2 regions of the Nonomuraea sp. NPDC001699 genome follow, and region 2 is predicted to be linked to the other one. Evidence: riboswitches for the same ligand, from Rfam matches in the RefSeq annotation. Region 2 holds a riboswitch; the other holds the start of a gene.

Region 1 (14,473 bases), on a different contig from region 2:
CCTCGGCGACCGTGAACCACAGGTACCGCAGGTTGCGCCCGGCGAACGCCGCGAAGAAGGCGGGCCCGAGGGTGTAGCCGAGGGTGAAGGCGAAGATCGCGAAGGCGATCACGCGCACCTGCTGGTGGACCGTGACGCCGCCGGTCAGCAGCCCGACGGCCAGCGCCGCGGCCAGCGTCCCGGCCACGCCTCCGAACGCCACCCCGCGGAACCTGATCCGGCCCAGGGCGAACCCGAGGGCCAGGCAGAGGAACAAGGCGATCTCCGGCGCGCCCCGCAGCACGCCGGACTCCCAGGGCCACATCCGATCCCCCCAAGCCAGGCCGGCACCGCGGGGGGATCGATCACCCAGCCTTTTCCCGCCGTCACAAGCCGCGAAACGCCCACTCCTCCCGCCCCGCCCTCCCCGCGCGCGGGGAATGGTCGCTGGTGGGGCGTCTGTGCCGGAGTTCCACGCAGTAGGGTCTCTGCGTGAGCGAAACTTCCGCCGAGGACCGGATCTGGACGGTTCCCAACCTGCTGAGCTTCCTGCGCCTCCTGGGCGTCCCCGTGTTCCTCTGGCTGGTCCTGGGCCCCCGGGCGGACGGGTGGGCCATCGCCATCCTCATCGTGGCCGGGTTCACCGACTGGCTCGACGGCAAGATCGCTCGCGCGTTCAACCAGACCAGCAAGCTCGGCCGGGTGATCGATCCGGCCGCCGACAAGCTGTACGTCTTCGCCACCATCCTGGCGCTGCTGCTGCGGGAGGTCATCCCGTGGTGGCTGGTGGCCGTCATCGTGGCGCGGGAGCTCTTCGTCGCCTGTTCGTTCCCCGTACTACGCAAACATGGCTATAAGGCACTTCAGGTGCATTTCCTGGGCAAGGCCGCCATGTTCAACCTCATGTACGCCTTCCCGCTGCTCTTCCTCGCCTCCCACACCGGGTGGTATGCCGAAATAGCGCGAATTGCCGGGTGGGCCTTCGCGTTGTGGGGCACGGGCCTGTATTGGTGGGCAGGGATCCTGTACGTGGTGCAGGTGCGCCAACTCGTAACCGCGACCACGAAGGAGTGATCGGGTGAAGGCGGTCGTCATGGCGGGCGGGGAGGGTACTCGGCTGCGTCCGATGACCGCCAACCAGCCCAAGCCCCTGCTTCCCGTGGTCAACCGCCCGATCATGGAACACGTCCTGCGCCTGCTCAAACGGCACGGCATCACCGAGACGGTCGTCACCCTCCAGTTCCTGGCCGCCCTCGTGCGCAACTACTTCGGCGACGGCGACGAGCTGGGCATGAACCTCCAGTACGCCACCGAGGACCTGCCCCTGGGCACCGCGGGCAGCGTCAAGAACGCCGCCGACCGCCTCCGCGACGACCGCTTCCTGGTCATCTCCGGCGACGCCCTCACGGATATCGACTTATCCGACATGATCCGTTTTCATCGCGAAAATTCGGCTCTTGTCACCATCGGCCTGAAACGCGTCCCCAACCCGCTCGAATTCGGGATCATCATCCTCGACGAGAACGGGCGCGTGCAGCGTTTCCTGGAGAAGCCCACCTGGGGCCAGGTCTTCTCCGACACCGTCAACACCGGCATCTACGTCATGGAGCCCGAGGTCCTCGACGCCGTGGCCGACGGCGAACCGGTCGACTGGTCATCAGACGTCTTCCCCGCCCTCCTGGAACGCGGCGCCCCCATCTACGGCTACGTCGCCGACGGCTACTGGGAGGACGTCGGCACCCACGCCAGCTACCTCAAGGCCCAGGCCGACGCCCTGTCTGGCCGGGTCCGCCTCGACATCGGCGGCTTCGAGCTCTCCCCGGGCGTCTGGGTGGCCGACTCCGCCACGGTCGACCCCGACGCCGTCCTGAAGGGCCCGCTGCTGATCGGCGACTACGCCAAGGTGGAGGCGGGCGCCGAACTGCGCGAGTTCACCGTGCTCGGCAACAACGCGGTCGTGCGTGAGGGCGCCTTCCTGCACCGCGCGGTCGTCCACGACAACGTCTACCTCGGCCCCGGCGCCCACCTGCGCGGCTGTGTGATCGGCAAGAGCACCGACGTCATGGGCGGCGCCCGCGTCGAGGAGGACGCCGTCATCGGCGACGAATGCGTCATCGAGGCCGAGGCGTACGTCTCCAGCGGCGTCAAGGTCTACCCGTTCAAGACCATCGAGGCCGGCGCGGTCGTCAACACCAGCGTCATCTGGGAGTCGCGCGGCCAGCGCAACCTGTTCGGCCCCCGCGGAGTCAGCGGCCTGGTGAACGTCGAGATCACCGCCGAGCTGTGCGTCCGGCTGGCCGGCGCCTACGCCACCACCCTGCGCAAGGGCGCCTACGTCGTCACCTCCCGCGACTGCTCCCTGGCCGCCAGGGCGCTCAAACGGGCCGTGATCGGCGCGCTGACCGCCGCCGCGATCAACGTCCTGGACCTGGAGGCCGCGCCGCTGCCGGTGGCCCGCTTCCACACCGCCCGCGAGTCGGCCGCCGGCGGCATCGCCCTGCGCACCACGCCGGGCGACCCGCAGAGCGCCGACATCGTCATCATGGACGACCGCGGCGCCGACCTGCCCCCGGCCGCCCAGCGCAAGCTGGAGCGCGTCTTCTCCCGCCAGGAGTACCGGCGGGCCTTCCCCGGCGAGATCGCCGAGCTGCACTACCCGGCCAGGGCCGTCGAGGGCTACACGCACGAGCTGATGCGGGCCATCGGCGTGACCGGCGTCAAGGACATGAAGGTCGTGGTCGACTGCGCCGGCGGCACCTCCTCCCTGGTGATGCCCACGCTGCTCAGCCGGGCCGGCGTCGAGGTGCTCACCGTCAACGCCCGCCTGGACGACGTCTCGCCCACCGAGACGCTGGCCGAGCGCCGCCGCGGCCTGCAACGCCTGTCGGAGCTGGTCAGCTCCTCGCGGGCGGCCTTCGGCGTGCGCTTCGACCCGGTCGGCGAACGCATCGCGCTGGTGGACGAGACCGGCCAGCTCATCAGCGAGGAACGTGCCCTGCTCGTCGTGCTGGACCTGGTGGCGGCCGAGCGCAGGGGCGGCCGGGTGGCCCTGCCGGTCACCACCACGCGCGTCGCCGAGCAGGTCTGCCGCTTCCACGGCGTGCAGGTGCAGTGGACCTCGACCGCCCTGGACGCCCTGACCTCCGCCGCCCAGGGCCCCGACATGATCTTCGCGGCGGACGGGCGCGGCGGGTTCGTCGTGCCGGAGTTCAGCCCGGCCATCGACGGCCTGGCCGCGTTCATGCGCCTGCTGGGGCTGGTGGCCCGCACCCGGCTGTCGCTCAGCCAGATCGACGCCAGGATCCCCGAGGTCAAACTGCTCCGGCGGAGCGTCCCCACCCAGTGGGCGGCCAAGGGCGCGGTCATGCGCTCGGTCATCGAGGCGGCCGAGGCCGAGCCCGGCGGCTGGCGCGTGGACACCACCGACGGCGTGCGGGTCGCCCGCGACGACGGCTCGTGGGTGCTGATCCTGCCCGCCGCCGCCGAGCCCGTCACCGACCTGTGGGCCGAGGCCCCCGACATGGACGGCGCCCAGGCGTTGCTCGAACGCTGGGCCCGCGTGGTCGAACAGGCAGCCGTCTGATCACGTAGAGTAGCGAAAAACCCTTCGCACGCGATGTGCGCGCGGAGTGCCGCAAGATCGTAATGTAGAAACGCGCGGCGGCATGGACCACGGGGTGGGGGCGGCGGTAACTTTGTCAGCGTCCGAACCAACAGTCCAGCGCCCCGCCTTGACCTTTGCCGCTGATCAGCGTAAGTTGCGGCATTCGCAAACTTGAAGAGCGAAGGCAGGCGCGTCCCCAGCACCGTCGCCGCGTCTTCGCGGTAGGAGGCCGAGCCGATCGATGCCGAGCGTCTACTGCACGCAGTGCGGGCACGCCAACCCCGAGGATGCCCGTTTCTGTTCCCGCTGTGGGTCACCGCTGACCAGACCCGAGGTCGCCGGGGACACCACATCGACGATCTCGGTCGCGGGAATCGAGGCGTACGAGGCTGAGACAGGCGACATGCTCCTGGCCGAACGGGCGCTGGTCGAACAGCTCCCGCCCGGCACGGCGTTGCTCTCGGTGACCAGGGGGCCCAACCAGGGGAGCCGGTTCCGGCTCGACAAGGACCTCACCACGACCGGGCGCCACCCGGAGAGCGACATCTTCCTCGACGACATCACCGTCTCCCGCCGCCACGTCGAGTTCTACCGCCACCGCGGCGGCCAGTTCTCCGTGCGCGACGTCGGCAGCCTCAACGGCACCTACGTCAACCGGGAGCGCATCGAGGAGGTCCCCCTGCACTCCGGAGACGAGGTGCAGATCGGCAAGTTCCGCCTCGTCTTCCTGATGAGGGTCAACGCCGGCGCATGAGCTCACAGGCGGCACGCTCGCACATGAGCATCGGGGAGGTGCTCGCCCTGCTGCAGGGCGAGTTCCCCGACGTCACCGTGTCCAAGATCCGTTTCCTGGAAGGTGAGGGGCTCATCGAGCCCGAGCGCAGCCCCTCGGGCTACCGCAAGTTCACCCACCTTCACGTCGAGCAACTGCGGTTCATCCTGACCGAGCAGCGTGACCACTACCTGCCGCTGCGGGTGATCAAGGACAGGATGGCGGAGAGCTTCGGCCTTCCGCGCGCGGTGCAGCAGACGCAGGAGATCCGGTTCGACCGGGCCGAGCTGCTGGAGGCCGCCGGCATCGACGAGGAGACCCTCGCCGAGCTGGAGGACTACGGCCTGCTCGCCCCCGTGGCCAGGCGCTACGACGAGGAGGCGCTGAAGGTCGCGCGCAGCGTCGGCGCCCTGGCCCGCTTCGGCCTGCACGCCCGCCACCTGCGCGCGGTCAAGGCCGCCGCCGAGCGGGAGTGCGGCCTGGTCGAGCAGACCGTCGCGCCCATACTCAAGCGGCGCGCCCCCGGAGCCATCGGCGAGGCCGACGAGGCCGCCAGGGAGCTGTCCCAGCTCCTGCTCGACCTGCACGCCTCTCTGGTGCGCAGCGGGGTCAGGTCTGTCCTGGGCCGCTGAGGGCACAGAGCTGGAAGGCCGGGGCACATTCCAGGCCTGCCGGGTGTTACGTTGAAATGCATAAGCGTGTAGCAGAAGCGACCCAGTCAACAGCTGTGCCGGGCGACCGGCCGGTCGAATACGGAGCAGCCCGTGTTGCAGATGGAGGTCGTGGGCGTTCGAGTTGAGATGCCCACAAATCAGCCGATCGTCTTGCTCAAGGAGGCACACGGGGAACGGTTCCTTCCGATCTGGATCGGCATGACCGAGGCGACCGCGATCGCCCTGGCGCAGGCCGAGGAGCCGCCGCCCCGGCCGCTCACCCACGACCTGTTCAGGGACGTGCTGAGCGCGCTCGGCGTCGGGCTGCGCGCGGTCAACATCGTGGCCCTGCGTGACGGTATCTTCTTCGCCGACCTTGTGTTCTCCAACGGCGTGGAGGTGAGCGCCAGGCCGTCCGACTCGATCGCCCTGGCCCTGCGCACCGGCGCCCGCATCTTCGCCAGCGAAGAGGTGGTCCAGGAGGCCGGTGTGATCATCCCGGACGACCAGGAGGACGAGGTGGAGAAGTTCAGGGAGTTCCTTGACACGATCACTCCCGAGGACTTCGGCAGGGCGGGGTAGGTATTTCAGTGCATTTACGCTTCACGACGCGCCGAGCCGGATCGTTGACTGAGCATGGTCACGGTCCTACGGTGCAAGTGAAACCCGTGGTCGCCCTTTACGAACCCCCAGATCAGGCCGCGGGATGAGAGAAAGCCGGAGGTCCGCGTGGCGGTCAGCAGCGGCGAGGGAAAGACGGCCGGCCAGGAAGATCCGGTGCGGCGCGAGAGCGCGCGGCAGCGTGCCGGAGAGCAGGGCCTGCTCTTTGACGAGCAGCCCACGACGCTGCCCGCCGACATCGGATACCGCGGGCCCACGGCCTGCTCGGCGGCCGGCATCACCTACAGGCAGCTCGACTACTGGGCGCGTACCGGCCTGGTGGAGCCCACGATAAGAGCCGCGCACGGCTCGGGTTCGCAGCGGCTCTACAGCTTCCGCGACATCCTGGTGCTCAAGGTCGTCAAGCGGCTGCTCGACACGGGCGTGTCGTTGCAGCAGATCCGCACCGCGGTGCAGCACCTGCGTGACCGCGGGGTCGCCGACCTCGCGCAGATCACGCTCATGAGCGACGGAGTCAGCGTCTACGAGTGCACCTCGGCCGACGAGGTGATCGATCTCCTCCAGGGCGGGCAGGGCGTGTTCGGCATCGCGCTCGGCCGGGTCTGGCGCGAGGTCGAGGGCTCCCTCGCGGAGCTGCCGGGGGAACGGGCGGCGGTCGAGGACAGCGTCCCGGCCGACCATCCCACTGACGAGCTCGCCAAGCGGCGCCGCGCACGCCGCACGGGGTGAGCTGAACCGCTGAACACACCGTAGTAATCTAGGACAGAGTAAGGCTGACGACCCCGTGCGGGAGAGTCCCTGGGCCTCGGTCCTGGGGCGCCGAAGGAGCAACCCTCCCCGGAATCTCTCAGGCATCCCGTACCGCTCGGGCGAGGCAACTCTGGAAAGCAGGTGCGTCCGCCAGGCGCACCTCACCGACGGTGCAAGCCCCACGGCGGGGTGAAGCTCTCAGGTCGCGATGACGTCGCGCTGACAGAGGGGGAGATCCGGCACTCGCCCGCGCCCCGGCGCCGGTCTCCACGCCTCAGGAGGCAACCTCCATGACCGACCTGTCCGCTCCGCCGTTCTCGTCCCGGCACATCGGCCCATCGGAGTCCGAGCAGCAGCGCATGCTCGAGGCCGTGGGCTTCGAGTCCGTCGGCGATCTGGTGGCCGTGGCCGTCCCCGAGGCCATCAGGGCCAAGGACCGGCTCCAGCTCCCGCCCGCCGCGAGCGAGACCGAGGCCATCGCCGAGCTGCGCGAGCTGGCCTCCCGCAACCGGGTGCTGACCTCCATGATCGGACTGGGCTACTACGACACCGTCACGCCCGCCGTCATCCGGCGCAACCTGCTGGAGAACCCGGGCTGGTACACCGCCTACACGCCGTACCAGCCGGAGATCTCGCAGGGCCGCCTGGAGGCGCTGCTGAACTTCCAGACGGTCGTCTCCGACCTGACCGGCCTCGACGTCGCCGGCGCCTCCCTGCTGGACGAGAGCACCGCCGCGGCCGAGGCCATGACGCTGGCCCGCCGGGCGGGCAGGTCCAAGAGCGACGTGTTCGTCGTCGACGCCGACACGCTGCCCCAGACCAAGGCCGTGCTGGCCACCCGCGCCGAGCCGCTCGGCATCACGCTGGTCGAGCACGACCTCGACGGCGACCTGCCCGAGTGCTTCGGCGTGCTGGTGCAGTACCCGGGCGCCTCGGGCCGCCTGCGCGACTTCCGCGACGTGGCCGCCAGGGCGCACGAGGCGGGCGCGCTCGTCGTGGCCGCCGCCGACCTGCTGGCCCTCACGCTCGTGGCCGCCCCCGGCGAGCTGGGCGCCGACATCGCCGTCGGCTCCTCCCAGCGCTTCGGCGTCTCCTTCGGCTTCGGCGGGCCGCACGCGGCCTACATGTCCGTACGCGAGGGCCTGCAGCGGCAGATGCCCGGCCGCCTGGTCGGCGTGTCGGTCGACGTCGACGGCGACCCCGCCTACCGGCTGGCCCTGCAGACCCGCGAGCAGCACATCCGCCGCGAGAAGGCCACCAGCAACATCTGCACCGCCCAGGTCCTGCTGGCCGTGATCGCCGGCATGTACGCCGTCTACCACGGCCCCGAGGGCCTGCGCCGGATCGCCCGGCGGGTGCACCGGCACGCCGTCGCGCTGGCCGGCGGGCTGCGCGAGGCCGGCCTGGAGGTCGTGCACGGCGAGTTCTTCGACACCGTGCTCGTCCGCGTGCCCGGCCGGGCCGCCGAGGTGGTCGCCGCCGCCGCCGAGCGGGGCGTCAACCTGTGGCAGGCCGGTGACGACCACGTCTCCGTCGCCTGTGACGAGAAGACCGGCGCGGCCGAGCTGGTCAAGGTGTGGGCCGCCTTCGGCGTCGAGCGCGCGGACGCGGACGTGGACCTGGCGGCCGACGCGCTGCCGGCCGACCTGCTGCGCGAGTCGGACTTCCTGACCCACCCGGTCTTCCACAGCCACCGCTCCGAGACCGCGATGCTGCGCTACCTGCGCAGGCTCCAGGACAAGGACATCGCGCTCGACCGCTCGATGATCCCGCTCGGCTCCTGCACGATGAAGCTGAACGCGACCACCGAGATGGAGCCGATCACCTGGCCGGAGTTCGCGGGCGTGCACCCGTACGCGCCGGAGGCCCAGACCGAGGGCTACCGGGAGCTCATCGGCACGCTGGAGGGCTGGCTGGCCGAGGTGACCGGCTACGACGCGGTCTCCATCCAGCCGAACGCGGGCTCCCAGGGCGAGTTCGCCGGCCTGCTGGCCATCCGCGCCTACCACCAGGCCAACGGCGACACCGAGCGCGACGTGTGCCTGATCCCGTCCTCGGCGCACGGCACGAACGCGGCCAGCGCCGTCATGGCGGGCATGCGGGTCGTGGTCGTGGCCTGCGACAGCGACGGGAACGTCGACCTGGCCGACCTCGACGCCAAGATCGCCAAGCACCGCGAGCGGCTGGCCGCGATCATGGTGACGTACCCGTCCACGCACGGCGTGTACGAGGAGTCGATCACCGAGGTCTGCGCCAAGGTGCACGAGGCCGGCGGCCAGGTCTACGTCGACGGCGCCAACCTCAACGCCCTGGTCGGCCTGGCCAAGCCCGGCGAGTTCGGCGCCGACGTGTCCCACCTCAACCTGCACAAGACGTTCTGCATCCCGCACGGCGGCGGCGGCCCCGGCGTCGGTCCGGTCGCGGTCCGCGGCCACCTGGCGGCCTACCTGCCCGGCCACCCGCTGCGCGACGGCGGCCCGGTCGGCCCGGTCTCGGCCGCCCCGTACGGCTCGGCGGGCATCCTGCCGATCTCGTGGGCGTACGTGCGCATGATGGGCGCCGAGGGCCTCACGGCGGCCACCGAGCAGGCCATCCTGTCGGCCAACTACCTGGCCAGGCGGCTGGCCCCGCACTACCCGGTGCTCTACACCGGCCGCGGCGGCCTGGTGGCGCACGAGTGCATCGTGGACCTGCGCCAGATCACCAAGGAGACCGGCGTCACCGTCGACGACGTGGCCAAGCGCCTGATCGACTACGGTTTCCACGCGCCCACCATGTCGTTCCCGGTGGCCGGCACGCTGATGATCGAGCCGACCGAGAGCGAGGACCTGAACGAGCTCGACCGGTTCGTGGACGCCATGATCGCCATTCGCGGCGAGATCGCCAAGGTGGCCTCCGGCGACTACGACAAGACCGACAACCCGCTGCGCAACGCGCCGCACACGGCCGAGTCGGTCACCGCCGACGAGTGGCCGCACCCGTACTCGCGGACCGAGGCGGCCTACCCGCTGGCCTCGCTGCGCGAGGGCAAGTACTGGGTGCCGGTGCGCCGCATCGACCAGGCGTACGGCGACCGCAACCTGGTGTGCTCCTGCCCGCCTCTTGAGGCGTACGAGGACTGATCCCGCAAGCGGGTCCCCGCCCGGGGGCCCGCTTCCGGCACGGCCCAGTCCCACACCGTCAAGTGAGCAGACATGATCGCGACGAGCCGTTAGGCTCGGTGCGATCCGTCGCCCGAAGGAGCTCTCTTGACGTTCTCAGAGCTGGAGACCCCGCCTCTCGACACCGCCCGCCGCCTGGCCGAGGGCGGCGACCTCGACGGTGCGGCGGCGATACTGACCGAGCTGGTCGCCGACCCCGACAGCCCCGACCGGGCCCAGGCGGCCGTGGGGCTTGCCGTGGTGCTCGACGAACGCGGCGACACCGACGCCGCCCGCGCCGCGGCCCGCACCGCGCTGGCCACCGGCCATCCCGAGTACGCCGCCCAGGCCGCCTGCCACCTGGCCCAGGGCTTCGAGCGTGAGGGCCGCGACGACCAGGCCAGGGCCGCCTGGCAGGCCGTGCTCGGCGTCGGCACGCCGGCCTACGTGCCGCTGGCCCACCTCGCGCTGGCCCGGCTGGCCGGCAGCCCGCAGGAGGCCGACAAGGAGCTGCGCGCCGCCTTCGACGCGGGCATCGACGTGGGCGACGCCGAGGCCACCGCGCACGCGGCCCGCCAGCTCGCCGAGACGATGCTGGAGCACGGCGATCCGGGCGAGGCGGCCGGCCTGCTGCTGGACGCGCTGGAGTTCGCCCCGGCGCGGGAGCTGCCGGGGCTGCGGGTGCTGCTCGGCATCGCGCACCTGGAGCTGGCCTGCGCGGAGTTCGCCGAGGCCGTCGAGAGCGGGGCCGACCCCCAGACGGGAGCGCTGGCCATCGAGCTGCTGGCCCGCACGCTGCCGCTGCGCGGGCGCACCGAGGACGCCGGCCAGGTGTGGACCTACGGCCTCGAACACGAGGACGAGACCATGGCCGCCGAGGTGCGGCTGCGCTTCCACCGCGACGCCTGACCCCGGCCCCCTGAGGGCTCAGCCGCGCCGCATGATGGCCACGGCGGCGGCCACGTTGATGGCGACGATGGCCAGCCACGTGATGGTCAGGCCCACCAGGCCCGAGTTGCCGACCGCGATGGCGGTCAGTGGGATGCCGAGGCCCATCGAGCCCAGCGCGATGGGGATCATGGCGGCGCCGTTGCCCTGCCGCTGCCGGGGCTTGACCGGGGCCACGCCGTGGCCGCCCAGCTCGGCCTGGACGCGGGCGGCGATGGTGGCGTCGAGCCGTTCGACGAAGGACTCGACGAGCGCGGCCTCGTAGTCGGGGCCGAGGTCGCGGCGGGCGTCGAGGGTGGCCTGCAGGTCATCGCGGATGGGGCGCATCTCTGGCATGAGAACCATCATGGCGGTTGTGCGGCGCGCCGTCATCGTACCTGGGGGCCAACGGCGCATCCTCCCCAGGTACGGTGCTGCCATGGAGATCATGACTCCGCGGGGGCCGGCGCTGGTGCAGGTCGAGGAGGCGGCCGAGCCGCGGCTGCTGCTGGTGCTGACCCACGGCTCGGCCGGGGGAGTGGACGCGCCCGATCTGCTGGCCGTCCGCGACGCCGCGCTCGGGGCGGGGGCCACCGTGGCCAGGGTGTCGCAGGCGTTCCGGGTCGCGGGGGCGCGGGCGCCGGGCTCGGCGGCCAGGCAGGACGAGGCCTGGGAGATCGTGCTGGGCGAGCTGCGCGCCAGGTGGCCGGGGCTGCCGCTGGTGCAGGGCGGCCGGAGCAACGGCGCCCGGGTGGCCTGCCGTACGGCCTCGGCGGTGGGCGCGGCGGCGGTGGTGGCGCTGGCCTTCCCTCTGCACCCGCCGGGCAAGCCGGAGCGTTCCAGGGCCGAGGAGCTGCGCGGGGCCGGGGTGGACGTGCTGGTGGTCAACGGGGACCGGGATCCGTTCGGAGTGCCGGATCCCGCCGACTGCGCCCGGCTGGTGGTGCTGCCGGGCGAGGGCCACGACCTGAAGCGGGACCCCGCCCGGGTGGGCGAGGTCGTGGCCCGGTGGATCGGTGGTTACGCCGCCGTCAGGCGGCGCCCACCAGGGGGTCGGGCCGGTGCGGCGCGATGACGGTGCCGCTGGGCAGGAGCTCCCCGGTGTCCTCGAACAGGACGACGCCGTTGCAGAGAAGGCTCCACCCCTGCTCGGGGTGGCATGCGAGGGTGCGTGCTGCCTCGCGGTCCGGCGCCTCGGCAGACGGACAGGCCGGGTCGTGCGGGCACATCGGCGTGCCTCCGATATCTCGTGGGTGCTCCCGGGAGAGGGACGGGAGCGGCTCGGGTTTGTTGTTCTGGCAAGTGTGCGACGTGCGTCACACGGTCCGACATAGCCCGTTCGGACTGTTACAGGAGGATCCCCCGGTCGTGTGACCTTCGACACAGCGTGCCTTATGCAGGATAACGGGCCAAGCGCGACACGCGCACTACGTTTGCAACCCCTTGAGCAAAGCGTCGAGCCCTCTTTCGAAGTCCACATCAGCCCTTTCGTCCCGCCTGACCCATTCATCAACTTCTGGGTCAGCCCATCCTGATTGCTGGACTTCGACCGCCACGCTGCCGAACACGAACGCCCGCAGCGCCCGTACGGCCTCCGGGGCGTCGCCCAGGCCTCCGTCGGCGAGCTGTTCGGTCTGCTCCCTGATGGCGACGGCGGTGGCGCCCTTGGGAGGCTTGGTCAGGGCCAGCGCGAGCACGCCCGGATGCTCGCGCAGCAGCTCCCGGCCCGCCCGGCACCACGCCCTGGCCGTCTCCTGCCAGGTGGCCGCCTGCTCCACGTGCACCGACGTGACGTGCTCGGCCAGCGCGTCCATCAGCGCCTCCTTGCCGCGGGGCAGGTGGTGGTAGATGGCCATGGCCTCCACCTCCAGGGCGTCGCCCAGCCGGCGCATGGTGAGCCGGCGCAGCCCCTGGCTGTCGGCGATGTGGAGTGCGGCCTCGATGATGCGCTCGCGGGAGAGTGGGACGGGCGGTCTCTTTGCGGGCATGGTGATCATCTTACTGGGCGGCCCCGCCCGTCGCCCGGTGTTCGGAGGCGGTGTCGGACGGCGTACCCTTGTGGGTTGAACAGCAAAGACTGCGTGAAGGGCAGGGTCGATGGCGTTTTTCCGTCCGCGGGTGAGCCGTGAGGCCGAGGTTCGCTACCACGCGGACCAGGAGATCTCCAAGGGCTTCCCGCAGCTGCTTGACAAGGCCAGGCAGGCCGAGGCGATCGTGCGCGACCTGCGGGCCGCCGCGGCCGACGAGATCGAGCTGCTGGCGGCGGGCCGGGCGTTCGACGTCGCGCTGACCGAGGCGCTGCGGGCCGCGGAGGCCGGGCAGCGGGCCACGTTCGGCGTGCGGTCCTACGACGACCGCATCGCGCGCCGCAAGGCCAAGGCCACGCCCCCCGGGGCCCTGTGGACGGCCGAGGTCGACCGGCTGCGCACGCTGCGCGAGGAGAACCGCATGTGGGGCATCCCGCGCGTGCCCCGGCCGGTGCCCGCCACCGCCTGAGCACAGGCACACGAAAGCCCCGGCGCCTCGCGCGCCGGGGCTCTTCGTGCGTTCCGGATCCCTCGGTGGGAAGCCGGGGCTTTGAGCAGAGCCCGGCGTCATGCCGGGGCTCCGTGTGCGGCCCCGGCGCTCTGTGGGCAGGCGCCGGGGGCGGTCGTGGGTCAGCTGGCCCAGTCGAGCAGGGGGCGGGTGTTGCTCGGGTGGCGCAGCTTGGAGAGCGACTCCTTCTCCAGCTGGCGGATGCGCTCGCGGGTCAGGCCGAGGTGCTTGCCGATCTCGTCCAGGGTGTGCGGCTTGCCGTCCACCAGGCCGAACCGCAGGGCCATGATCTTCGCCTCGCGGGGCGAGAGGTTGTCGAGCACGCCGCGCAGCTGGTCGCCCAGCAGCTGGCGGTCGACGATCTCCGACGCCTCCGGCGAGTCGACGTCCTCGATGAGGTCGCCGATCGTGGTCTCGCCGTCCTCGCCGATGGTCGCGTTCAGCGAGATCGGCTGGCGGCTGGTGCGCAGCAGCTCCTCGATCTGGTCCGGCGTCCTGTCGAGCTCGACGGCCAGCTCCTCGGGCGTGGGCTCGCGGCCCAGCCTCTGGTGCATGTCACGCTCGACCCGCGACAGCTTGGAGAGCATCTCCAGCACGTGCACGGGCAGCCGGATCGTCCGGGCGGAGTCGGCGAAGCCGCGCTGGATGGCCTGCCGGATCCACCACATGGCGTAGGTGGAGAACTTGAAGCCCTTGGTGTAGTCGAACTTCTCCACGGCCCTGATCAGCCCCAGGTTGCCCTCCTGGACGACGTCCAGCAGGGACATGCCGCGGTCGGTGTACTTCTTGGCCACCGAGACCACCAGCCGCAGGTTGGCCTCCAGCATGTGGTCCTTGGCCTGCCGGCCGTCCTCGATGACCAGGTGCAGGTCGTCGCGTACGGACGACGGCACGTCGGGGTCGGAGTCCAGCTTGTACTCGGCGTACAGGCCGGCCTCGATCCGGCGGGCCAGCTCGACCTCCTGGGCGGCGGTGAGCAGCGTCCGGCGGCCGATCGACTTCAGGTACGTGTGCACCGAGTCGCCCATGACGGACTGGTTGTCGTCCAGGTCATTGGCGTCGTTCTCGATCTCGACGTCCTCGGCGGTCAGTTCGAGGTCGTCGGGGGCCACGTCCTCCTCGTGTTCCGGCTTGCCGTCCGCCGGGTTTTTTGCCTCGGCGGCGGTACGGCCGGTAGCCTTTGCCCCAGAAGCCTTCCTCGGCTTCGGAGCGCTCTTCTGGGTGGTCTTCTTGGCAGCGGTCTTGGCCAGGGACGGCTCGTTCTCGGCGGCCAGGCTCACACCGGCCTCCGACAGCTCGCGCAGGATCGTGCGGCCTTCAGAGGGGCTGATGCCGGCCTCGGCGAACGCGTCACGCAGCTCCGCCAGAGAAAGGTGACCCTGGGCTCGCCCTCGTTCAATGAGCTGGTCGAGAGACGCGGGCGGGGTCGCCACGGCGGTTCTGGGCATGAGGACACCTCCTCCGTACGGAGTCGAAGCGATCAGGCAGTTTG
Region 2 (14,473 bases):
GCGCCGCCACCTCGTCATCGTAGGCGACCAGCGACACCTCTTCGGGAATGCGCACCCCGGCCGCCCGCAGGTGCTGGACCAGCAGCAACGCGTCCTCGTCGTTGTGCACGAGCATCGCGGTGACCCCGCCCCTGATCGCCGCGACCACGTCGGCCACCTGCTCGCGCGAGGGTCCCTCCTGCGCGACGTCGAGATGGACGGGCTCGTCCAGCCCCAGGTCTCGGACGGCGGCGAGGAAGCCGTGCCGCACCCGCGGGGCCGTCGGGCTGTCGCGCGACACCATGGCCAGCCGCCGGTGCCCGAGCCCGGCCAGATGCCGCGCGCCGAGGAAGGCCCCATGGGCGTGATGGGAGGCCGCCGCGTCCAGCAGGGAGGCGGGTCCGCCCAGCTCGGCCCGCCGTTCGACGAGCACGGCCGGCACGCCGAGCTCGGCCAGCCAGTGCTCGTGCGAGGCGTCCGGCTGCCTGCTCGGGGTCAGCAGGAGGCCCTCGATGCCGCCGTCCACGAGCTGCCTGACCTGGGTGCGGTCCTCGTCGTCGTCATAGCGCGAGACGCCCAGGACGAGCCGGGCGCCCAGACGTTCGGCCTGCTCGCGGGCGCCCTTGATGACCGCCGGGTAGTAGTAGGTGGCCGAGGGCACCAGCATGCCGAGGGTCAGCGAGCGCTCCCGGGCCGGCGCGGGCACGGACTCGGGCCGGGTGATGCCGCCGTGCACGCGGTTGACCAGGCCCTGCCCGGCCAGGTGCTCGACGTCCCTGCGCAGGGTGACCATCGAGACGTTGAGCCGGTCGACCAGCTCGGCCAGGCGTACGGAACCGCGCTCGCGCACCTCGCGCAGGATCAGTTCATGACGTTGTTCGGCGAACACCGCGACTCCTTCTGACTCGACCCTACGATCCTACCGGGAAGTGCTTTCGTTTTTGAACGGATGCTTTCGTTCGATCAGGATGCTAAGGTCCCGCCGGAGACCGGACGTCCCTTTGGAGTGCCGCATGTTCCCGCTTCCGCCGGAGGATCGAACGCTCAGCCCGTACACCGGCTGGACCCGCGCCCACTGGGAGGCGGTGGCCGACGGGCTGCTGGCCGCGGTGGAACCGTACCGCTCCGCGGACGGCGCCGTGATCAACCTGCCGGGGCGCGAGAGCTGGTCACGCTGCGACGGCCTGGAGGGGTACGCGCGCACCTTCCTGCTCGCCGCCTTCCGCGTGGCCGGCGGCGGCCCCGAGGAATTGCTCGCCCCCTACGCGCGCGGCCTGGAGTCCGGCCCCGGCGTCTGGCAGCCGGTCGAGGACCGCACCCAGCCCATGGTCGAGGCCGCCTCGATCGCCCTGTCCCTCTGGCTGACCCGCGAGCGCCTGTGGGACCGGCTGCCCCCCGCCACCCGCGAACGCGTCGCCGCCTACCTCGCCGAGGCCCTGTGTCACGAGCCGGTGGACAACAACTGGTGGCTGTTCCCCGCCATGGTGGGCGGCTTCCTGTCGGCCGCCGGCCTGCACACGGAGGAGGCCGACGCGGCGGTCGAGCGCGGCCTGGCCCGCATCGAGCCCTGGTACGCCGGCGACGGCTGGTACGCCGACGGCGACAACCGCTCCTTCGACCACTACAACGGCTGGGCCATGCACCTCTACCCGGCCCTGCTGGCCCACCTGTCCGGCCACGGCTCCCCCGGCCCCCGCCTGCGCCGCTTCCTGGAGAGCTACGCGCTCACCTTCGACCAGGACGGCGGCATGCTCCACCAGGGACGCTCGCTCACCTACCGCTTCGCCTCGGCCACCTCGCTCTTCGCGGGGGCGCTGCTGGACGCCACGCCGCTGTCCCCCGGCCAGACCCGCCGAATCGCCTCGGGCGTCCTGCGCCGCTTCCTCGACGCGGGCGCGCTGTCCGCCGAGGGGCTGCTCACGCTCGGCTGGCACGGCCCTCACGAGCCCTCGTTGCAGTCCTACTCCGGTTCGGCGTCCCCGTACTGGGCCTCGAAGGCGTTCCTCGGGCTGCTGCTGCCGGCCGACCACCCGGTCTGGACGTCCCCCGAGGAGCCCGGCCCCACCGGCCTGGCCGCGCTGCCCGGCCCCGGCCTGGTCGTCCAGAACACCGGTGACGTCGCCCGCCTGCTCAACCACGGCAGCCAGCACCACCCCGGCGACCCCCTGTACGACCGCTACGCCTACTCCACCCGCACCGCCCCGACCGTCCGCGTCCCCGACAACCACTTCGGCCTGGTCCGCCCGGACGGCACGGTCACCGGGCGCGGCACGATCACGCCCCGGGGCGCGGGCTCGGCGGGCGACCTGGCGTGGGCCGCTTCGGCGGGCGACGGCGTGGAGAGCCTGAGCGTGATCAGGGGGGCGGTCGAGGTGCGCGTCCATCGGGTCGCCCCGGGCTCGCCGGTCCGGCAGACCGGCTGGGCGCTCGTCGCGGACCCGGCCGACGGGCCCGGCGCCCGCGTCCGGGACGGCGACGGGCTGGTCTCCGAGCTGGTCGCGGTCTGCGGCTACAGCCGGGCCTACGTCGCCGACGATCCCGAGGGCAGCGCCTTCGGGGCTCCGGCGGCCGTGCCCGTGCTGGAAGGGGTGGCGGAGGACGGCTGGGCGGTCAGCGCGGCCGTCCTGGGCGACGGCTCGGCCGGCGTCCCGTCGGCGTCGGTGACCGATGACGGCATCACGCTGACCTGGCCCGACGGGACGCACCACGCCTTCCCCGTCCGCGAACCGGGCGGCGACACCGCCTGACGGCCCCGGCCCACGCTCAGGACAGGAAGGCGCGCAGGAGTGCCGCCGTGCCCTCCAGGTGCTCGGCCATCGCCCGGCGGGCCGCGTCCGGGTCGCCGGCCAGGACGGCGTCCACGATGGCCCGGTGCTGGACGGCCGCGTGCTCGATGTTCACCTGGAGCATCGGGATCATGTTCAGCAGGTCGCTCACCCGGGAGCGGGCGTCGGCGCACGTGGTGGCGAGCAGCGTCGAGCCGGTCAGCTCGGCGATCGACAGGTGGAAGGCCGTGTCGAGGCGCCGGTAGTCCTCCAGCGGCGCCTCGTTCAGCTCGGTCAGCCGGCGCAGCAGCACCTCCCGCTTGCCGGGGGTGAGCTCGGAGGTGGCCAGCACCTGCGCCGCCCCGCACTCGACCGCCAGCCGGAAGGTGAGCGCGTCGGACAGCTCGGCCATGCCCATGTCGGCCACCGCCTGCCGCAGGTCGCCCGCGTCGGGCCGGGGCGGCACGTAGGTGACGAACGCGCCGCCGTACCGGCCGCGCCGCACGTCGAGGTAGCCCGCGTCCTGCAGGGCGCGGATGGCCTCGCGCAGGGTGACCCTGCTGATGCCCAGCCGCACGGCGAGCTCGCGCTCGGGCGGCAGCTTGTCGCCGTACGCCACCACGCCCAGTTTGATCGCCTGGAGCAGCCGTTCCACGGTCTCCTCGAAGGCGTTTCCCGCCCTCACCGGGCGGAGCACTGTCATCAAACGCGCCGAATCGTCCAAGGTGTCCTCAGGTCTTGACAAGCGATCCCGGCATGCACATCAATGGTCTGAGACTAGCCCAATCAACGGGAAAGCGCTTCAGACGAGATCGGAGCGACCTAGGGTGAGCGAACCAGCGGGCAACGGATTCCTGTCCGTCGAGGAACTGCGGGGCGAGGCCGCGATCGGGCGGATCGACACGGTGCTGCTCGCCATCGCCGACATGCAGGGCAGGTTGCAGGGCAAACGGCTCTCCGCCCGCTACTTCCTGGACGAGGTGCTGCACCACGGCTCCGAGGGATGCAACTACCTGCTCGCGGTCGACGTGGACATGAACACCGTCTCGGGCTACGACATGTCCTCCTGGGACCGGGGCTACGGCGACTTCGCGATGAAACCCGACCTGTCCACCCTGCGCCGGGTCCCCTGGCAGGACGGCACCGCCCTGGTCATGGCCGACCTGGCCTGGGAGGAGGGCGGCGAGGTCACCGCCTCACCGCGCCAGATCCTGCGCCGCCAGCTCGCCCGCCTGGCCGACCGGGGGCTGGCCGCGTACGTGGGCACCGAGCTGGAGTTCGTCGTCTACGACGACAGCTACGAGGAGGCCTGGCGGCGCGCCTACCGCGACCTGACCCCCGCCAACCTCTACAACGTCGACTACTCCCTCCTCGGCACCGCCCGCGTCGAGCCGCTGCTCCGGCGCATCAGGCGCGACATGGAGGGCGCCGGCATGTACGTCGAGTCGGCCAAGGGCGAGTGCAACCTGGGCCAGCACGAGATCGCCTTCCGCTTCGACGAGGCGCTGCGCACCTGCGACAACCACTCGATCTACAAGAACGGCGCCAAGGAGATCGCCGCCCAGGAGGGCCGTTCGATCACCTTCATGGCCAAGCCGAACCAGCGCGAGGGCAACTCCTGCCACATCCACATCTCGCTGCGCGGCCCCGACGGCGACCCCGCGATGGCGGGCGAGGGGCCGTACGGGCTCTCGCCGCTCGGCGCGCGGTTCATCGCCGGGCAGCTCGCCCACCTGCGCGAACTCACCCTGCTGTACGCGCCCAACGTCAACTCCTACAAGCGTTACGTGCCGGGCAGCTTCGCGCCGACCGCCGTCAAGTGGGGCGTCGACAACCGCACCTGCTCCCTGCGGCTGGTGGGCCACGGCCCGTCGCTGCGGGTGGAGAACCGGGTGCCGGGCGGGGACGTCAACCCGTACCTGGCGGTGGCGGCGCTGATCGCGGCCGGGCTGGACGGCATCGACCGGGAGCTCACGCTGGAGGACGCCTTCGAGGGCAACGCCTACGACTCCGGCGCCGAGACCGTGCCGCACACGCTGCGGGACGCGCTCGCGCTGTTCGAGGGGTCGAAGCTGGCCAGGGAGTCGTTCGGCGACGACGTGGTCGAGCACTACGCGAACAACGCGCGCGTGGAGCTGGCCGCCTTCGACGCGGCGGTGACGGACTGGGAGCTGTTCCGTGGTTTCGAGCGAATGTGACGGCAGGCATGAGGATCGTTAATCCGGCGACGGAAGAAGTCGTCGCCGAGGTCGAGATGGCCGACGCGGCCGAGGTCGACCGGGCGGTGGAGCGGGCCGCGAAGGCGTACCGGAGCTGGCGGGAGGTGGCGCCGGGCGACCGGGCGCGGTTGCTGCGCCGCTTCGCCGACCTGGTGGACGCCCACGGCGAGGAGCTGGCCCGGCTGGAGCTGGACAACGCCGGGCACCCGATCGGCAACGCGCGCTGGGCGGCCGGGGCCGTCCGCGACGTGCTGCACTTCTACGCCGCCGCCCCCGAGCGCAACCACGGCAAGCAGATCCCCGTGCCCGGCGGCGTGGACATCACCTTCCAGGAGCCGCTGGGCGTGGTGGGCGTGATCGTGCCGTGGAACTTCCCGATGCTGATCATGTCGTGGGGCGTCGCCCCGGCGCTGGCGGCGGGCAACACGGTGATCGTCAAGCCGGCGGAGTGGACCCCGCTCACGGCGCTGAGGCTGGCCGAGCTGGCCCTGGCGGCGGGCCTGCCCGAGGGGGTGCTCCAGGTGCTGCCCGGCGAGGGAGAGGTCGCCGGGGCGCGGCTGGTCGAGCATCCCGGCGTGGCCAAGATCGTGTTCACCGGGTCGACCGAGGTGGGCAAGGAGATCGCCGCGAAGGCGGCGGCGCAGGTCAAGCGGGTGACGCTGGAACTGGGCGGCAAGTCCGCAAATATCGTCTTTGCTGACTCGGATCTCGAAAAAGCGGCAAAAACTGCTCCTTATGCGGTCTTCGACAACTCCGGCCAGGACTGCTGCGCCCGCTCGCGCATCCTCGTCCAGGCCGAGGTGTACGACGAGTTCCTGGAACGCCTGTCGGCGGCGGTGCGCGGCGTCAAGGTCGGCGACCCGCTCGACGAGTCCACCGAGATGGGCCCGCTGATCAGCGCCGATCACCTGGAACGGGTCCGGGGCTTCGTCGAGGGCACGCCCTACCTCCAGGGCGACTGCCCGCGGGGCAAGGGCTACTGGTTCCCGCCGACCGTGCTGACCTCGAAGGTCACCGACCGCGCCTTCACCGAGGAGATCTTCGGCCCGGTCGTGTCGGTGGTGCCGTTCGCCGACGAGGCCGAGGCCGTGCGCATCGCCAACGACACCCCGTACGGGCTGAGCGGGTCCATCTGGACGCGCGACGTCGGGCGGGCGCTGCGGGTGGCCCGCGCGGTCGAGTCGGGTGCCCTGTCGGTGAACTCGCACTCCTCCGTGCGCTACTGGACCCCGTTCGGCGGCTTCAAGCAGTCCGGACTCGGCCGCGAGCTCGGCCCGGACGCCCTGACGGCCTTCACCGAGACCAAGAACGTCTTCATCTCATGGGAGTGAACCTGACGCAGTGAGCGGAGTGAAGGGCTGAGGAACGAAGCACTTCGCGAAGCGAATGAGGAAGGTGAACGACCAATCGGACAGGAAGTGAACACAGTGCAGCGATTGCAGGACCGGGTGGCCGTCATCACCGGGGCGGGCAGTGGCATCGGGCTGGCCACGGCGCGCAGGTTCGCGCAGGAGGGCGCGAAGGTCGTCTGCGTCGACATCGACGAGGACGCGGGCGCCAAGGCGGCCGGCGAGGTCGGCGGCCTCTTCGTCAAGGCCGACGTGACCAGCGAGGACGACGTCGTCCGGATGTTCGCCACGGCCCACGAGACCTACGGCAGCGTGGACATCGCCTTCAACAACGCCGGCATCTCGCCGCCCGACGACGACTCGATCCTGGAGACCGGCCTCGACGCCTGGCGCCGCGTCCAGGAGGTCAACCTGACCAGCGTCTACCTGTGCTGCAAGCACGCCATCCCGTACATGCGGCGGCAGGGCAAGGGCTCGATCATCAACACCGCGTCGTTCGTGGCGGTGATGGGGTCGGCCACGTCGCAGATCTCGTACACGGCCTCCAAGGGCGGCGTGCTGGCGATGTCGCGCGAGCTGGGCGTGCAGTTCGCCCGCGAGGGCATCCGGGTCAACGCGCTGTGCCCGGGGCCGGTGAACACGCCGCTGCTGCAGGAGCTGTTCGCCAAGGACCCCGAGCGGGCCCAGCGGCGGCTGGTGCACGTCCCCGTGGGCCGCTTCGCCGAGGCGTCGGAGATCGCCGCCGCCGTGGCGTTCCTGGCCAGCGACGACGCCTCCTTCATCACGGGGGCCGAGTTCCTGGTGGACGGCGGCATCTCCGGCGCGTACGTGACGCCGCTGTGACCCGTCCGGTCATCGGGATCACGACGTACGTGGAGCCCGCCCGGTTCACCGTGTGGGACCTGCCCGTCGCGCTCCTGCCGTACATGTACGTCGAGAAGGTCGTCCAGGCCGGCGGACAGCCCGTGCTGCTGCCGCCGGCCGGCGACCCCGCCCAGGTCGTGGGCCGGCTCGACGGTCTCGTCCTGGCCGGCGGCGGCGACGTGGACCCCGCCAGGTACGGCCGGGCCCCGCACGAGCGCACCGGCTACGTCCGGGAGTTCCGGGACGAGGCCGAGTTCGCCCTCCTGTCGGCGGCCCTGGAGGCGGGGCTGCCGTTCCTGGGCATCTGCCGGGGCCTCCAGGTGCTCAACGTGCTGCTCGGCGGCACCCTGCACCAGCACCTGCCCGACGTGACCGGGCACACCGGCCACGCCCCCACGCCCGGGGAATTCGGCCACCTGCCGGTCACGCCCGTCCCCGGCAGCCGCCTGGCCGAGGCGCTCGGCACGGACCCGGTGACGGTCCCGCACTACCACCACCAGGCCGTCGACGATCTCGCCCCCGGGCTCACGGTCACCGCCACGGCCGGCGACGGGACGATCGAGGCGGTGGAGCTCGGCTCCGAGGGGTTCGCGGTGGCGGTCCAGTGGCATCCGGAGGCGGGCGACGGCCTGGCGCTCTTCGAGGCGTTCACGGCGGCCTGCTGAGCCCCTTACTGGAAAGCTTCTTTACCTTTTCTGCGGCCTGAAACGGCACGAAATCCCAGCTCAGGGGGCCATATCACCGTGTTATAGGAAATTTGTTGGGTACCGGGCCGCGCCATCCCGGTGTCACCCTGTGTTCATCCCCAGCCGGCCGGGGCTCTTCCACTCCACACCCCCCTGAGGAGCCAGAGAGTGAACCCCAAACTCAGGTTGGGGGCTGCCGCAATGCTCGCGCTAGCCCTGACCACCAGCTCGCTGGTGGGCGCCACGAGCGCCACAGCCCAAGCGTCGCAGGTGGCCGATCCTCCCACCGCCGACGACCGCAGGAACGCGATCGCCACCGCACACAACGCGATCCAGGCCGACTCGGCGGCATTGCTGGCATCCGAGCAGGACACGTTCACGCTGACGTCGACCGTCGAAGGCGTCCGCGGTCTGCAGTACCTGACCTACGCCCGTAAGCACGCGGGCCTGCCCGTGTACGGCGGCGAAGTGGTCGTCACCACGGACGCGTCCGGCGCGGTGGTCGACACGGTCACCACCGGACAGCGCACGAAGATCGGGATCGGCACGAAGGCGAAGGTGACCGCCGCCCAGGCCGCGGTGACGGCCAGGGCCAAGGTGGCCAGGGTCGAGACCGTCGCCACGCCCGTGCTGTCCGTCCACGCCACCACGACGACCCCGCGCCTGGCCTGGGAGGTCCTGGTCACCGGCGCCAACGCCACCGGCCACGAGAGCAAGCTCCACGTCTACGTGGACGCCCTCACCGGCAAGGTCATCGACGAGTGGGACGAGGTGCGCGACGGCACCGGCAACAGCTACTACGTCGGCACCGTGACCATCGACACCAGCCCCTCGTACACGATGCGCGACCCCCGCAGGAGCGGCGTGGCGTGCGGCGGCCAGAACGGCTCGCCGTACACGAAGACCACCGACACCTGGGGCAACGGCTCGGGCACGAACCTGGAGACCGCCTGCGTCGACGCCCTGTACGCCGCGCAGCGCGAATGGGACATGCTGAGCGCCTGGCTCGGCCGCAACGGCATCAACGGCCAGGGCGGCGGTTACCCGGCCCGCGTCGGCCTGGCCGACGTCAACGCCTACTGGAACGGCCAGTACGGCTCCTTCGGCCACAACTCCGCCAACTCCCAGCAGCTCACGTCGATGGACGTCGTCGGCCACGAGTTCGGCCACGGCATCTTCCAGTTCACCAGCGGCGGCTCCGGCAGCGGCAACGAGACCGGCGGCATGAACGAGTCCACCGGCGACATCTTCGGCGCGCTGACCGAGGCGTACGCCAACAACCCGAACGACCCGCCGGACTACCTGGTCGGCGAGGAGGTCAACCTCTCCGGGTCCGGGCCGATCCGCAACATGTACAACCCGTCGGCCCTGAGCCACCCCAACTGCTACAGCACCTCCATCCCGAACACCGAGGTGCACGCGGCGGCCGGCCCGCAGAACCACTGGTTCTACCTCGTGGCCGAGGGCACCAACCCCTCGGGCAAGCCCGCGAGCACCCGCTGCGACAACGGCGCCGCGATCACCGGCATCGGCATCCGCAAGGCCGGTGAGGTGTTCATGTCCGCGCTGAACAACAAGACCCAGCCGTGGACGCACGCCAAGGCCAGGGTCGCCACCCTCCAGGCCGCCAAGACCCTGTACCCGGGCAGCTGCACCGAGTTCAACGTGGTCAAGAACGCCTGGGACGGCGTCAGCGTCCGGGCCCAGTCCGGCGAGCCGACCTGCACCCAGGGCAGCAACGACTTCTCGGTCAACCTGAACCCGGCCTCCGGCAGCGTCACTCCGGGCCAGAGCACCACGACCACGGTCAGCACCACCGTGACCGGCGGCTCGGCGCAGTCGATCACCCTGCGGACCGGCACCCTGCCGGCCGGCGTGACCGCCTCGTTCAGCCCGGCCACGATCACCGCCGGTCAGAGCTCCACGCTGACGATCAGCACCTCGGCGAGCAGCCCGCAGGGCAGCCACTCCATCGCGATCACGGCCGACGGCACCGACGTCGACCGGCAGGCCACCTACAACCTGCAGATCGGGCAGAGCTCGCCGAACGACTACTCCTTCGGCGTGACCCCGTCGTCGGCCTCGGTCCAGGCCGGTCAGTCGGCCACCGCCACGGTCAGCACGCAGGTCACCGCCGGTCAGGCGCAGAGCATCGCCCTGTCGGCGAGCAACGTGCCCTCGGGCGTGACGGTCAGCTTCAGCCCGTCCACGATCACCGCCGGGCAGTCGTCCACGGTGACGTTCGCGACCACGAGCGGTGTGACGCCCAGCACGTACACGATCAGCCTGAACGCCGACGGCGCGAGCGCCGACCACTCGGCCTCCTTCAGCCTGACGGTGGGCGGCGGCCAGGGCACCACGTGGCAGACCTACACGGCCTACACGGCCGGGCAGACCGTCACCTACCAGGGCGTCAGCTACCGCTGCCTCCAGGCGCACACCAGCCTGCCGGGCTGGGAGCCGCCCAACACCCCTGCCCTCTGGCAGCCGGTCTAAGTCGCACGACCTGGGCGGCCACGCCGGGGTGGCCGCCCAGCCCCCTTGAGCCCCTTCAGGAGCCACAGATCGTGAACGCCATGCTCAGGTTGGGCGCCGCGGCCACCGCCGCGCTGGCCCTGACCCTCACCTCGCCGGCCGGACCGGCCGGCGCCGCCGCCGACCCCCCGCCTGACATCCCCGTCTCGAACGTCACGGCGCATCTGAGCCAGTTGCAGTCCATCGCCACGAGCAACGGCGGCAACCGCGCCTCGGGCAGGCCGGGCTTCACCGCCTCGATCAACTACATCAAGGGCAAGCTCGACGCGGCCGGGTTCACCACCCGGGTGCAGAGCTTCAGCGGCGGCAGCAATCTGATCGCCGACTGGCCGGGCGGCCCGGCCAACCAGACCGTGATGCTCGGCGCCCACCTCGACAGCGTCGCGGCCGGCCCCGGGATCAACGACAACGGTTCCGGCTCGGCCGCGCTCCTGGAGAACGCCCTCACCCTCGCCGCCCGCAGGCCCACGCTCACCAAGCACGTGCGGTTCGGCTGGTGGGGCGCCGAAGAGGCGGGCATGGTCGGGTCCAGGTACTACGTGCAGAACGGCGGCGCGAGCGGCGTCGAGGTGTACCTGAACTTCGACATGATCGCCTCGACCAACGCCGGTTACTTCGTCTACGACGACGACGCGGCGATCCAGCGGACCTTCAACGACTACTTCGCCACCATCGGCCTGCAGACCGAGGGTGACAGGGAAGGCGACGGCCGCAGCGACCACGCCTCCTTCAAGAGCGCCGGTGTCCGGGTCGGCGGCCTGGCCACGGGGGCCGGGGCGGTCAAGAGCTCGGCTCAGGCCGCCAAGTGGGGCGGCTCGGCCGGGCAGGCGTTCGACCGCTGCTACCACAGCGCGTGCGACAGCTACCCGAGCGCCATCAACACCACGGCGCTCGACCGCAACTCCGACGCCATCGCGTACGCCATATGGAAGCTCGCCGTGGGCACCAGCACGCCCACGGAGAACGACTACTCGATCTCGGTGACCCCGTCGTCGGCATCGGTCCAGGCCGGTCAGTCGGCTACCGCGGCGGTCAGTACCCAGGTCACGTCCGGCCAGGCGCAGAGCGTCGCGCTCTCCGCCGGGAATGTGCCGAGCGGGGTCACCGTCTCCTTCAGCCCGTCCACGATCCAGGCGGGCCAGTCGTCCACCGTCACGGTCGCCACCACCGGCGGCGCCGCGGCGGGGACGTACACCATAGGGATCAACGGCGACGGGGCGACGGCGGACCACTCCGCCTCCTTCACCCTGACCGTCGGAGGGGACGGCCAGGGCACCACCTGGACGGCTTACAAGTCGTACACGGCCGGAGACGTCGTCACTTACCAGGGGGTCAGCTACCGCTGCCTCCAGGCGCACACCAGCCTGCCGGGCTGGGAGCCGCCGAACGTGCCCGCCCTCTGGGCGCGCGCCTGATCCCCACGCGGGCCGGTTCGCGCCGGCCCGCGTCCAGGCTGCCGCGTGCGAGCTGACCTGCCATGACCGGCTCGCGCGCGGCCACCAACGCGGCCGCGGCCCCGCCTCTCCGGGGCCGCGGCCGCTTTTCGCTGCGTGCGGTGTGCCGGCGAGATCCAGGGGCGAAGCGCGACAACACCCCCATGTCGGCACTAGGCTGACGGACATCACCGGCGAAACCGTGCGGGAGAGCACTCTGACATCCGGTCAGGGTCCCTGAAGGAGCAAGCCCTCCCCGCGAACCTCTCAAGGCAAAGGACCGCGCGGCAGCCCTGTAAGGCGTTCTTACGGGGAGGTGACCTCTGGAAAGCAGGCCCTGGGGGCCTCGCCGAAGGTGAAAGTCCGGTAAAACTCGGGCGAAGCTCTCAGGCATCCATGACAGAGGGGGAGGATGCTGGCATCCAATCCTGTCCTGAGGTGCGACAAATGTCCCGACCTACGCCGCTACGAGACGTCCACGAGGCCCTAGGCGCCACGCTGACCGACTTCGCCGGGTGGCTCATGCCGCTCCGGTACGGCAGCGAGTCGGCGGAGCACAAAGCCGTACGCGAGGCGGCCGGGCTGTTCGACCTCTCGCACATGGGCGAGATCTTCCTGACCGGGCCGCAGGCCGCAGACGCCCTCGACTACGCGCTGGTCGGCCACCTGTCGGCGCTCGCGCGCGGCCGGGCCAGGTACACGATGATCGTGGACGAGCGCGGCGGGGTGCTCGACGACCTGATCGTCTACCGGCTGGCGGACGAGGAGTTCATGGTGGTGGCCAACGCCTCGAACTCCGACAAGGTCCTAGAAGAGCTGAAAAATCGTACGAAGTCGTATGACGCGGTGGTCGATGACCGCTCCCAGCAGTACGCCCTCATCGCCATCCAGGGCCCGAGGGCCCAGGAGATCCTGGCCACGCTCACCGACGCCGACCTCGACGGCCTCAAGTACTACGCGGGCCTGCCCGGCCAGGTCGACGGCCGCCAGGCGCTCATCGCCCGTACCGGCTACACCGGCGAGGACGGCTTCGAGCTGTTCGTCGCCAACCAGGACGCCGTGCCGCTATGGCGCGCCCTGGAGGCGGCCGGCGAGCCGCACGGGCTCAAGGCCGCCGGTCTGTCCAGCCGCGACACCCTCAGGCTGGAGGCCGGCATGCCGCTCTACGGCAACGAGCTGAGCTCCGACCTGACCCCGTTCGACGCGGGGCTGGGCAGAGTGGTGAAATTCGACAAGCCCGGTGACTTCGTCGGCCGGGCGGCGCTGGAGGCGGTCAAGGACGACCAGCCCCGCCGCCGCCTCGTCGGCCTGGTCGCCCAGGGCCGCCGGGTGCCGCGTCACGGTTACCCGGTCACCCGCGACGGCGCCGTCGTCGGCGAGGTCACCAGCGGTGCGCCCTCCCAGACCCTGGGGAAGCCCATCGCGATGGCCTACGTGGACGCCGGGGTCGACACAGGTCTGGCCGTGGACATCCGGGGCAGCCAAGAACCTATGGACCTGGTCGAGCTGCCCTTCTACAGGAGGAACAAGTGAGCAACATCCCTGACGACCTGAACTACACCAAGGAGCACGAGTGGGTGTCGGGCGTGGACGACGGCATCACCGTGACCGTCGGCATCACGGCCTTCGCCGCCGAGGCTCTTGGTGACGTCGTCTTCGTGCAGCTCCCCGAGGTCGGTTCGACCGTCGAGACGGGTGACTCGGTCGGCGAGGTCGAGTCCACCAAGTCGGTGAGCGAGATCTACTCGCCCGTCGGCGGCGAGATCGTCGAGGTGAACCAGGCCGTGGTCGACGACCCGTCCCTGGCCAACAGCGACCCGTACGGCGACGGCTGGATGTTCCGCGTGCGCATGGAAGGCGACGCGGAGGACCTGCTGTCCGCCGAGGAGTACACCGCGCTCACCTCAGGCGAGTCCTGACACCAACGCCGGGGCCCGCGGCGGGCCCCGGCACTTCCTGAACTGAAGGGCGCCCATCAATGGCGATCAGCGTCTTCGACCTCTTCAAGATCGGCATCGGACCGTCCAGCTCCCACACCGGCGGCCCGATGGCCGCCGCGCACAAGTTCGCCCGTGGTCTGCACGACGACGGCCTGCTCCCCCGCGTGGCCCGCGTCGAGGTCATCCTGTACGGCTCGCTCGGCCTGACCGGCAAGGGCCACGGCAGCGACAAGGCGGTGCTGCTGGGCCTGTCCGGCGAGAAGCCCGAGCTGGTCGACGTCGACTCCATCGACGCCCGCCTGGCCGAGATGCGCGCCTCGGGCACGGTCACGCTGTTCGGCACCCGTGAGATCCCCTTCGTCGTGGGCCAGGACCTCGTCTTCGAACGCAAGATCTCCCTGCCCGAGCACCCCAACGGCATGCGCTTCACCGCCCGCGACGAGCACGGCGAGACCCTGCGCGAGAAGGTCTACTTCTCCGTCGGCGGCGGCTTCGTCGTGGACGAGAAGGCCACGGGCGCCGACCGCATCAAGCCCGACGACACCGTCCTGCCCTACCCGTTCGCCTCGGGCGAGGAGCTGCTCAAGCACTGCTCGAACACCGGCCTGTCGATCTCCGCGCTGATGCTGGAGAACGAGAAGGCGTTCGGGCGCACCGAGGAGGAGATCCGCTCGGGCATCCTCGACCTCTGGCGTGTGATGTC

Evidence for each region. Region 2 has a riboswitch for glycine ahead of gcvT (glycine cleavage system aminomethyltransferase GcvT). Riboswitches for the same ligand answer to the same signal wherever they lie in the genome.
Region 1: another riboswitch for glycine. It lies ahead of gcvP (aminomethyl-transferring glycine dehydrogenase); the one in region 2 lies ahead of gcvT (glycine cleavage system aminomethyltransferase GcvT).

The regions. Positions count from the first base shown of each region.
Region 1 is NZ_JBSFGF010000007.1:316,025-330,497, forward strand. Features, by position in the region: gene ACWCSU_RS23215 (aspartate-alanine antiporter-like transporter) at 1-304, opposite strand, end outside; gene ACWCSU_RS23220 (CDP-alcohol phosphatidyltransferase family protein) at 472-1,053, shown strand; gene ACWCSU_RS23225 (mannose-1-phosphate guanyltransferase) at 1,058-3,562, shown strand; gene ACWCSU_RS23230 (FHA domain-containing protein) at 3,825-4,337, shown strand; gene ftsR (transcriptional regulator FtsR) at 4,361-4,987, shown strand; gene ACWCSU_RS23240 (bifunctional nuclease family protein) at 5,120-5,590, shown strand; gene ACWCSU_RS23245 (MerR family transcriptional regulator) at 5,738-6,358, shown strand; glycine riboswitch at 6,407-6,503, shown strand; glycine riboswitch at 6,504-6,615, shown strand; gene gcvP (aminomethyl-transferring glycine dehydrogenase) at 6,670-9,501, shown strand; gene ACWCSU_RS23255 (hypothetical protein) at 9,628-10,428, shown strand; gene ACWCSU_RS23260 (hypothetical protein) at 10,447-10,803, opposite strand; gene ACWCSU_RS23265 (alpha/beta hydrolase family protein) at 10,886-11,521, shown strand; gene ACWCSU_RS23270 (DUF5999 family protein) at 11,478-11,675, opposite strand; gene ACWCSU_RS23275 (TetR/AcrR family transcriptional regulator C-terminal domain-containing protein) at 11,874-12,434, opposite strand; gene ACWCSU_RS23280 (hypothetical protein) at 12,565-12,942, shown strand; gene ACWCSU_RS23285 (RNA polymerase sigma factor) at 13,104-14,429, opposite strand.
Region 2 is NZ_JBSFGF010000001.1:940,169-954,641, reverse strand. Features, by position in the region: gene ACWCSU_RS04595 (substrate-binding domain-containing protein) at 1-868, opposite strand, end outside; gene ACWCSU_RS04590 (DUF2264 domain-containing protein) at 993-2,726, shown strand; gene ACWCSU_RS04585 (FadR/GntR family transcriptional regulator) at 2,743-3,447, opposite strand; gene ACWCSU_RS04580 (glutamine synthetase family protein) at 3,599-4,942, shown strand; gene ACWCSU_RS04575 (aldehyde dehydrogenase family protein) at 4,951-6,294, shown strand; gene ACWCSU_RS04570 (3-oxoacyl-ACP reductase) at 6,391-7,155, shown strand; gene ACWCSU_RS04565 (gamma-glutamyl-gamma-aminobutyrate hydrolase family protein) at 7,152-7,841, shown strand; gene ACWCSU_RS04560 (M4 family metallopeptidase) at 8,064-10,358, shown strand; gene ACWCSU_RS04555 (M28 family peptidase) at 10,439-11,812, shown strand; glycine riboswitch at 12,026-12,123, shown strand; glycine riboswitch at 12,144-12,243, shown strand; gene gcvT (glycine cleavage system aminomethyltransferase GcvT) at 12,278-13,363, shown strand; gene gcvH (glycine cleavage system protein GcvH) at 13,360-13,749, shown strand; gene ACWCSU_RS04540 (L-serine ammonia-lyase) at 13,809-14,473, shown strand, end outside.